Regions from separate parts of the Streptomyces sp. NPDC036822 genome, predicted to be linked through region 2. Evidence: riboswitches for the same ligand, from Rfam matches in the RefSeq annotation. Region 2 holds a riboswitch; each other region holds the start of a gene.

Region 1 (2,191 bases), on a different contig from region 2:
CCGCCGCAGTACCTCGACTACAGCGGCTACAACCCCTACCGCAGCTGACGGACACCGGGCCCGCATCCGGCACGGCGGCGTCCGCCGCGCCGGCGAGGACCGACCTGCCGGGTCAGACGTTCAGGCCCTTGTCCCGGAGCCAGGCCGCCGGGTCCACGCCGGATCCGCCCGGGGTGTGGACCTCCAGGTGGAGGTGGGCTCCCGTGACGTTGCCGGTCGCGCCCACGCGGCCGATCGTCTCGCCGGTGCCCACCGACTGGCCGGCGGAGGCGGTCATGGAGGAGAGGTGGCAGTACCAGATCTCCGTACCGTCCTCCAGCTCCAGGACGATGCGGTAGCCGTACGCGCCGGACCAGCCGGCCGAGGTGATGGTGCCGCCGTGGACCGCCTTGACCGGCGTGCCCGTGGGGGCGGCGAGGTCGAGACCCGTGTGGTAGCCCGAGGACCACATCGAGCCGGACTCGCCGAAGGTGGAGGTGATGACGTACGAGGAGGTGGGCAGGGCGTAGCTCGCGGCGAGCTTCGCCAGGCGCTCCGCCTCGGCCTTGGCCGCCGCTTCGGCCTCGGCCTGCTTCTTCGCCTCGGCCGCCGCCTTCTCCGCGGCGCTCGCCTTGGCGGCCGCCTCGGCAGCGGCCTTCTCGGCCGCCGCCTTCTCCGCCGCGGCCTTCTCGGCGGCGTCGGCGGAGGCCTGCTGCTGCTCGGCCTGCTGGAGGATGCGGGCGCGCAGCGCCTCGCCCGCGTCGGCGGTGGACGCGGAGGCGGTCGTGACCTCGGCCGTCCCGGTGCCCTCGGCGGGCAGGGCGAGGGTGGCGGTGAGCGGCTGGAGGTTGCCCGTGCCGGAGCCGTCGGCCGTGTCGCCGGCTCCGTCGGTCCCGTCCGCCAGGAGTTCGCCGACGCCGGGCAGCCCGGAGGCGTCCGGGAGGTCGAGGTCGGGAAGGGATATGGAGACGGCGGGCTTCTCCTGCGCGGTGGCCAGGCCGCCCGCGCCGACGGCGGCGATGACGCCGACGCCGAGGACGGTGGAGGAGCGGGCGAAGCCGGAGCGCTGCTTGACGACGCGGTGACGGCCTCCGGAGCGGGCCTGCTGGCGGAGGGAGTCCTCGGTCGGGTTCCACTCCTCCCAGGTGCCCGCGTCGTGGTCCGTCCCGGCGGCACCCGAGGCACCGAACGCATCGAAGGGGGCTTCGGGGGCAGGGGTGTTGGACGCCACGGAGGCGTGCTCCTTTCCTTCCTTCTCGCCTACCGGGTTAGCTGACGGGTTCGGAGCAGGAAGGTCTCCTACGGGCACGGTCGCACAGGTGCGAAAGCGCCCGATTCACCCCAAGTAGTGGTTCCCCGGTTCCCTTTCAGGATTCGGCGCACGCGCACGGTGCCGTCTCTTGCGACGACTGGGACGACCGCGCTGCGTTATCGAACGTTAATAGACAGGGGGTCCTGATTCCAAGCTGTTCCTATTGATCGTTCACAGGATTGCGGCGTATTGGCCCGACTTGACCCCCCTTCCGTGAAAAGGCGGTGCGCAACTCGAAACTGATGTTAAGTCAACTGTTATCGGAGCGGGACCTTTCGATCACGGATGGTCACGACCGCCCACGTCACGGCACCACGGGCATCGTCCGCCGCCGCACCGGCTGCCCCGACGCCGGACGGCTCACCGCCAGCAGCGCCATGTCGTCCGTCGTCCCGCCGCCGGTGTACCGGCGCACATCGTCGACGAGCGCGTCGAGCAGCTCCTCCGGCCCCGGGAAGATCCTCCCGGCGAGACGCTCCGCGGGGTCGTAGAAGGCTCCTTGGGCGTCGCGCGCCTCCGAGAGGCCGTCCGTGAAGAGGAGCAGCGTGGCGCCCGGCGGGTACGGCGTCGCGTCGGCCCGGTCCGGCCACGCGGCCAGATCGCCCATTCCGAGGGGCAGCGCGGGCTCGGTCGGCGCCAGCATGGTCAGGCCGCCGTCGGCGTACAGCAGCAGCGGCTCCGGGTGCCCGCGGTTGACCACCCGGACGAGCCCGGCACCGCGCGGGATCTCGGCCAGGACGGCGGTGGTGAACCCCTCGGCGGCGTCCAGGCCGGCCCGCCGGGTGCCCTCACGGGCCAGCGCCCGCTCCAGACGCTGGGCGACGCCCTCCAGCGTCGACTCCTGCTCGGCGGCCTCCCGGAAGGCGCCGATGACGACGGCGACGGCCTCGACCGCGTCCA
Region 2 (2,191 bases):
GAGGACTCCAATTCACCCAGGAGACCTGGGAGCGGCACGGCGGCCTGGCCTACGCGTCCAGCGCGGACCTCGCCAGCCGCGCGCAGCAGATCACGGTTGCCGAGCGGGCGTTCGCCGCGGGCGGCACGGAGTGGGCCACCTGCGCCCCCATCGCCGGCCTGACGAACGACGGCACCGTCCCCGACGTCGACCCGGGGCCGCCGCTCACGCCGGAGGAGCCCACCGGTCCGGCCGCGGAGTCGAACCGGACCGCCGGCATCCCGGCCGGCCCCGCCGCTCCGGAGACCTTCCCCAGCGCTCCCGCGACCTCCCCGGCCACGCCCTCCGCGCCCGCCCTCACCGCGCCCTCGTCGCCGGACGCCTCGGCGACCACCGGCGCGCCGAGCGCCGGCGCCACGCCCGGGACCTCCGGCACGCCCTCCGCCCCGGTCGCCCCCGGCACCGGCAAGCACCGCGGAGGCGCCGCCCCGGAGACGGGCAATGTGGACAACACCCTCGAAACCGGTACAGACGATGGCCGCGAGAGCGGCCGTCACGCTTCGCCGGCCGACGGGACCGCCGGTGCCGACGGGACTGACGGGTCGACAAAGGGCGCGACGCCCGGCACGGGTGAGAACAACACGGATACTTCCGGCATTGCGGACGAATACACCGTCCAGCCGGGGGACAATCTCACCGAGATCGCCCAGGAGAACGAGCTGCCCGGCGGCTGGACCGCCCTCTATGACGCCAACCGCCGGACGGTGGGCGCCGATCCGGACCTCATCCTGCCTGGTCAGAGTCTCGACCTGACGCCCGAAACGGCCCCGGCGCAAGGGTAGTTCGAGACCCTATGTCCGGTTCTGTGCAAGTGAGACATGGGTCTCTTTGCCCGAACTGGCCTGTCACGTCCGCAAACTCTGCTCCTGTCGCTTCTCACCTGCGCAAACGCCCCTCGCTCAGAGGCACGTAGGGGTGATTTCTCCCTTATAGACGTCTTTGAACTTCGTGGGGGTCTGTGTTTACGGTCGACATCGCTCGCCACCGCGGGCCCCGTCGACCGAGAACGCCGAATCCTGCCGTCGGCCGATGGGAACAGTCGTCGCGCAAGCGCCGTAGGCAGGAGCGGGGGACCCAGGTAAGTGCCGGTCCCGGCCGTCGAGACAGACGGCCGGAACGGCTTGGGGTGGAGCCGCGTGCTGGTCACGCGGCCGGACAACTCACTTGGTCCGAACCCGACAGCTCACCTCGCAGGCGTCGGTGAGGAGAACTTCATGCTGCTTTCGGGCAAGGGCAAGCACCGTCGCGCTTCCAAGGCCACCCGCGCCGTCGCGCTCGCCGGCATCGCCGGTGTCGCCGTGGCCGCCCCGCTGATGACCGCCGGGTCCGCCTCCGCGGCCACCGGCTCCGAGTGGGACACCGTCGCCCAGTGCGAGTCGGGCGGCAACTGGTCCATCAACACCGGCAACGGCTACTACGGCGGCCTGCAGTTCTCGGCCTCCACCTGGGCCGCCTACGGCGGCACCACCTACGCCGCGACCGCCGACCAGGCCTCCAAGTCGCAGCAGATCGAGATCGCCGAGAAGGTCCTGGCCGGCCAGGGCAAGGGTGCCTGGCCGAGCTGTGGCGTGGGCCTCTCCGGCGCCTCGTACGACGGCGGCTCCGCCGAGAAGAGCGCCCCCGCGCCGGAGCGTCAGGCCGAGCAGCCGACGACCCGCAGCGAGAAGCGCACCGCGCCGAAGGCCGCCGAGCCCAAGAAGGCCGAGTCCAAGAAGACCGTCACCACCCCGACCGGCAAGAAGGTCGAGAAGGGTGACGGCGAGTACAAGGTCAAGGCCCACGACACCCTGAGCACCATCGCCGCCGCCCACGACGTCAAGGGCGGCTGGGCGAAGCTCTTCGAGCTCAACAAGGACATCGTCGACGACGCCGACCTGATCTACCCGGGCCAGCAGCTTCACCTGAAGTGAGCCCGGCGGCCCGTGTGAGTCCGGCGGCTTCCACGGGCCCCACGACCCTCCCGCGGTGACCACCCCGGTCCGGCGCGCCCTTCCCCCGTGCGCGTCGGACCGGGGTTCCGCGCGTCACGGGCCCGACGCCGACCCGCCCGGGCCCCGGCGTCGACCGCCTTTGGCTCCCGGCGCCGCCCGCCCGACCCGCCCGGCCCGCACCCCGTCGGCCCGACGCCGACCCGCCCGGCCCGCATCCGGGG
Region 3 (2,191 bases), on a different contig from region 2:
ACTTCCCGTCGGGGCCGGGGTCTCCGACGCCCTCGGTGAAGCTGTCACCGATCGCCGCGTACGACCCGAATACGTCCATGTCTCTTGATCTCGAATCGTCTGCCACGGGAGCACATCCTTCCTTTACGGGTGTGACCTACGCGACCGTAAGGAGGTGTTGACGGTGGGTGAGATATGCCACCGGTCAAGATTGCGCCAAGGCGGAATACGCGAAGGGCCCGGCACGAAGGTGCCGGGCCCGGTGCGTACCCGGGGGTTCGCGGGTGCGCGGGACGCGTCAGACGCCGACGCCCTTCTGGCGCAGGTACTCGAGCGGGTCGATGTCCGAGCCGTAGCTCGGTCCGGTGCGCATCTCGAAGTGCAGGTGCGGACCGCTGGAGTTGCCGGTGGAACCGGACAGGCCGATCTCGTCGCCGCCGTTGACCGACTGGCCGGTGGAGACGGAGAGGGAGGAGAGGTGGGCGTACTGCGAGTAGGTGCCGTCGGCGTGCTGGATGACGACCTCGTTGCCGTACGAACCGCTCCAGCCGGCGGAGTACACCGTGCCCGCGCCGACGGCCTTGACCGAGGTGCCGGAGGAGGCCATGAAGTCGACACCGGTGTGGTAGCCGGAGGACCACATGGAGCCGGAGGCGCGGTACGGCGTGGAGACGCCGTTGCTGACGGGGGCGACCCAGCCGGAGGCCGCGGCCCGCGGCTCCTGGGCGGGCGCCGCCGCCGTGCGCTCGGCGCTGCGGGAGCTGCGCGTCGCGGAGTCGTCGGAGGAGGACTTCTCGGCCTTCGCGGCGGCCTTCGGCGCGGCCTTGGGGGCAGTGGCCTTGGGCGCGGGCGCCTTGGCGGTCGACTTGGCGCCGATGGTGAGCTTCATGCCGGGGAAGATCAGCGAGGGGTTCTCGCCGACGACCTGGCGGTTGTCCTGGTACAGCTTCTTCCAGCCGCCGGCCAGGTGGTGCTCGGTGGCGATCTTGGACAGGTAGTCGCCGGCGACGACGGAGTACGTCGTGGGCTTCGCCTTGGCGGCGGCGGCCGGGGCCTTCGCGGGAGCGGCGGCGACGGCGGCCACGGCCTGCTCGGGAGTCACGGCGGGAGCGGACTTCTCGGCGGCGTGGGCTCCGGTCGCGCCGAGGAGCGGCAGGGCGACGACGGCGCCGCCCGTTCCGGCGGCGACGAATCCGCGCGTGATCGGGTTGACCTTGGGACGGCGGTGCTTACCCTTCGCGGGCATGGCGAATTCCTCTCCGTCGCCTGCGAGGTGAGCTGTCGGGTTCGGGCTGGAGTTGCCCGGTCGCCATGGCGCGCGACTTCACCCCAAGCCGTTCCGGATCGACCGGATCGGCGTACTACCTGGGTCCCCCGCTCCTGCCATACGTGGGTGGGTGCGGATTCCGGACGGTGGCAGGATTCGGCGGTCCGACCGGATTGACGGTGACCGTAGACGAGCCTGTCGGCGCGAACAAGCCGTCTTATTCCCCACGCATTCCGTGGGCTGATTTCCGCCCGGAATTCCGGTCACCCTCCGTGGATGCCGCCACCTCGATCCCCTTTTCGCGCAGGGAGTTCGCGAAAGACGATCAGGCACGTTCCGTCACGGTTATGACGCTGCTCACGCACCGAAACCCATCTCCCCTGTTACCAGGGCGCGTTATCACCAAGGCCCCAATTCGGACAGAACACCCATTCCCGTCCGAGGGGTGTGCGCGGGGGCCGCCACCCGGAATGATTGCCCCAGGAACCGATCTCGTATCGTCGAAGTCCGCCAACACTCAGGAGCACTCGTGACGCAGCAGCTGCCGCAGGTCTCGTCGACCGAACCCGAGCTGAGCGGGGTCCGCAACTTCCGGGACGTGGGCGGCCTGCCGACCGTGGACGGCAGGTCGGTCCGGTTCGGCCGCCTCTTCCGCAGCGGCCACCTGGCGCACGCCACCGAGGAGGACGCGGCCTTCCTCGCCGGCCTCGGGCTGCACACCGTCTTCGACTTCCGCAACGCGGCCGACCGGAAGGTCGAGGGCGCGGACGTCGAACTCCCCGGCGTGCGGAACGTGAACATCCCGCTCAACGACCCGGCCGACGGCAAGGAGTTCTGGAAGCTGGTCAGCGGCGGCGCGCTGGAGCAGCTGCGCGAGGCCCTCGGCGGCGGCAAAGCGGCCGACCGGATGTCCGATTCATACCGGAAGATGGTGGTCGACCGGAC
Region 4 (2,191 bases), on a different contig from region 2:
GACGACCCGCGGTCTCCCCGGCCGTGGGTCTGCGAAGGGCCCATCCTGCCTTCCGTCGTCGGCGCGCGGGACGGAATGCCGCAGACCGCTTACGGGGCGGTCGGTGGGCGCACGGCGACGGCGAGGTCCCGGCCCCCGAGCGGCCGGGTCCTCGCCGTCGTCGTCCTCACCGGCCGCTTAGTAGGGGCCGTTGACGTTGTCGATCGAGCCGTAGCGGTCGGCCGCGTAGTTGCAGGCGGCGGTGATGTTCGCGACGGGGTCGAAGAGGTCCATCGACGTACCGGGGACGTGATAGGCGAGGAAGGTCGGCTCGATCACCTGGAGCAGGCCCTTCGAGGGAGTGCCCTTGACGGCGTTGGAATCCCAGAGGTTGATGGCCTGCGGATTGCCGGAGGACTCCCGCATGATGTTGCGCTGGATCCCCTCGTAGGTGCCGGGGATCCCGTACGACGCCATGACGTCCAGCGACTCGCGGATCCAGCCGTCGAGGTCGTTGGTGTAGCGCGGAGCGGCGGGGGCGGCCTGCGCCGCCTTGACCGGTGCGGCGCCGCGGTCCTGCGAACGGCTGGCGCGGTCGGTGCTCGTGCTCGCCGTGCTCTTCGGCTTGGCCTTGGCCTTGGCCTTCGCCTTCGGCTTGGTCGTCGTCTCCGCCTTGGCCGGCGCCTTGGGCGCGGCCGCCTGCTTCCGGAGCGTCAGTTCCAGACCCGGGTGGATGAGTGACGGGTTGTCACCCACGACGCTGCGGTTGATGTTGTAAAGGACCTTCCAACCGCCGCGCACGCCCTGCTCCTGCGCGATCAGGGAAAGGGAATCACCGGCCGTGACCGTGTAGGACCGCGCCGGGGTCGCGGCGGCGGGAATCGATTCTTTGATCTTTTCCACGGCGCTGGAGACGGTCTTCTCCGTGGCAATTCCGGTGGACGTTCCGGAGGCGGCGGAGGGCGTCGCGTGGGCGGCGGCGGTCGCGACCAGGGGCAGGGCCAGGGCGGCGCCGCCGGTGCCCGCGAGGGCGAGACCACGAGTGAGGGGACGGTGCTTGGGGCGCCGGTGCTTACCGTGTGCAGGCATGATGGGTTCCTCTCCGGCGCCTGCGGGGTGAGCTGTCGGGTTCGGGCTGGAGATGCCCGGCCGCACGTGTGCGACTTCACCCCGATCCGATCCGGAATCCCGAACCGGAGAGAAAAGTGGGTCCCCCGCTCCTGCCGACGGGTGAATAGGTGGTCTTTCGGGCGGTGGCAGGATTCGGCGATCCGCTCGAATGCAGGTGACCGTAGGCGAGAAATGTCGACGAAAACAAGTCCCGGGCCGTGCGGGTAATTCCGGAATGTGCGCCCGTGGTGTGACCTGGCCCTCGATACGGGGACGGGCCGGGCCGAACTTCCTTGGGAGGCAGGGGGTCGCCGGGTCGCCGGGGGTCGTTCCGCGCCGCGGCGTGATTCACGTCACCGGGGGAGTGATATCAGTCTTTATGAGGGATTCACCGGAGTGTGCAATCTCCAAAGGGAAAGTGCATTAATACTCCTCAATATCCCTTTTGGCCACTTGTGTCCGATGCGAGGGGAGGGTCGGGGGGGAATGCCTTGCGGTGCAAGGTAGTCGCTCACTATCATGCACCGCATGACAAAGGAGCTGCCGGGCGCCGGTGACCAGCGGCGCAGCCAGCTTCTGCGCGGGGTGCTCGACCTCTGTCTGCTGTCCCTGATCGCCGAACGGCCGCGCTACGGCTACGAGTTCGTCGAGGCGCTCACGCAGAGCGGTCTGGAGCTGGTGAGTGAGGGAAGCATCTACCCCCTGCTCGCCCGGATGGAGCGGGCCGGGCTCGTCGAGTCGTACCGGGCGCCGTCGGCCAGCGGCGGCGCGCCCCGCAAGTACTACCGGCTCACCGGGCCGGGCCGGGCCGAACTGGACGGCGGGCGGACCGTCTGGCGGGACTTCGCCGCCCAGGCCGGCCGTGTCCTGGCCGGCCCGGCTGACCGCACCATCGAACCGACGGGGGAAACGACCACATGACATCCGAACGCATACTCGCGGTCTGCCGCAGCAACTGGGAGTACCGGGGCATCGACGACGCGGCCGTCCGCGACATGCTCGCCGAGCTGGCCGCCCACCTTCAGGACGCGGAGGCCGCCGGGCGCACCCCGCACGACGTGGTCGGCGAGGACGTCAAGGCGTTCGCCGCCTCCTGGGCCGA

The links. A riboswitch is a leader RNA that binds a small molecule or an ion and turns the genes downstream of it on or off. The one in region 2 is predicted to bind cyclic di-AMP.
Region 1: another riboswitch for cyclic di-AMP. It lies ahead of ACZ68P_RS07560 (M23 family metallopeptidase); the one in region 2 lies ahead of ACZ68P_RS31000 (transglycosylase family protein).
Region 3: another riboswitch for cyclic di-AMP. It lies ahead of ACZ68P_RS12020 (M23 family metallopeptidase); the one in region 2 lies ahead of ACZ68P_RS31000 (transglycosylase family protein).
Region 4: another riboswitch for cyclic di-AMP. It lies ahead of ACZ68P_RS15185 (LysM peptidoglycan-binding domain-containing protein); the one in region 2 lies ahead of ACZ68P_RS31000 (transglycosylase family protein).

Annotation. Positions count from the first base shown of each region.
Region 1 is NZ_JBVJPY010000003.1:16,906-19,096, forward strand. It holds gene ACZ68P_RS07555 (PrsW family intramembrane metalloprotease) at 1-48, shown strand, start outside; gene ACZ68P_RS07560 (M23 family metallopeptidase) at 113-1,210, opposite strand; cyclic di-AMP (ydaO/yuaA leader) riboswitch at 1,222-1,369, opposite strand; gene ACZ68P_RS07565 (PP2C family protein-serine/threonine phosphatase) at 1,596-2,191, opposite strand, start outside.
Region 2 is NZ_JBVJPY010000020.1:55,822-58,012, reverse strand. It holds gene ACZ68P_RS31005 (transglycosylase family protein) at 1-821, shown strand, start outside; cyclic di-AMP (ydaO/yuaA leader) riboswitch at 1,081-1,251, shown strand; gene ACZ68P_RS31000 (transglycosylase family protein) at 1,254-1,949, shown strand.
Region 3 is NZ_JBVJPY010000004.1:308,800-310,990, reverse strand. It holds gene ACZ68P_RS12025 (SGNH/GDSL hydrolase family protein) at 1-106, opposite strand, end outside; gene ACZ68P_RS12020 (M23 family metallopeptidase) at 278-1,225, opposite strand; cyclic di-AMP (ydaO/yuaA leader) riboswitch at 1,230-1,385, opposite strand; gene ACZ68P_RS12015 (tyrosine-protein phosphatase) at 1,776-2,191, shown strand, end outside.
Region 4 is NZ_JBVJPY010000005.1:429,708-431,898, forward strand. It holds gene ACZ68P_RS15185 (LysM peptidoglycan-binding domain-containing protein) at 178-1,068, opposite strand; cyclic di-AMP (ydaO/yuaA leader) riboswitch at 1,071-1,230, opposite strand; gene ACZ68P_RS15190 (PadR family transcriptional regulator) at 1,618-2,010, shown strand; gene ACZ68P_RS15195 (hypothetical protein) at 2,007-2,191, shown strand, end outside.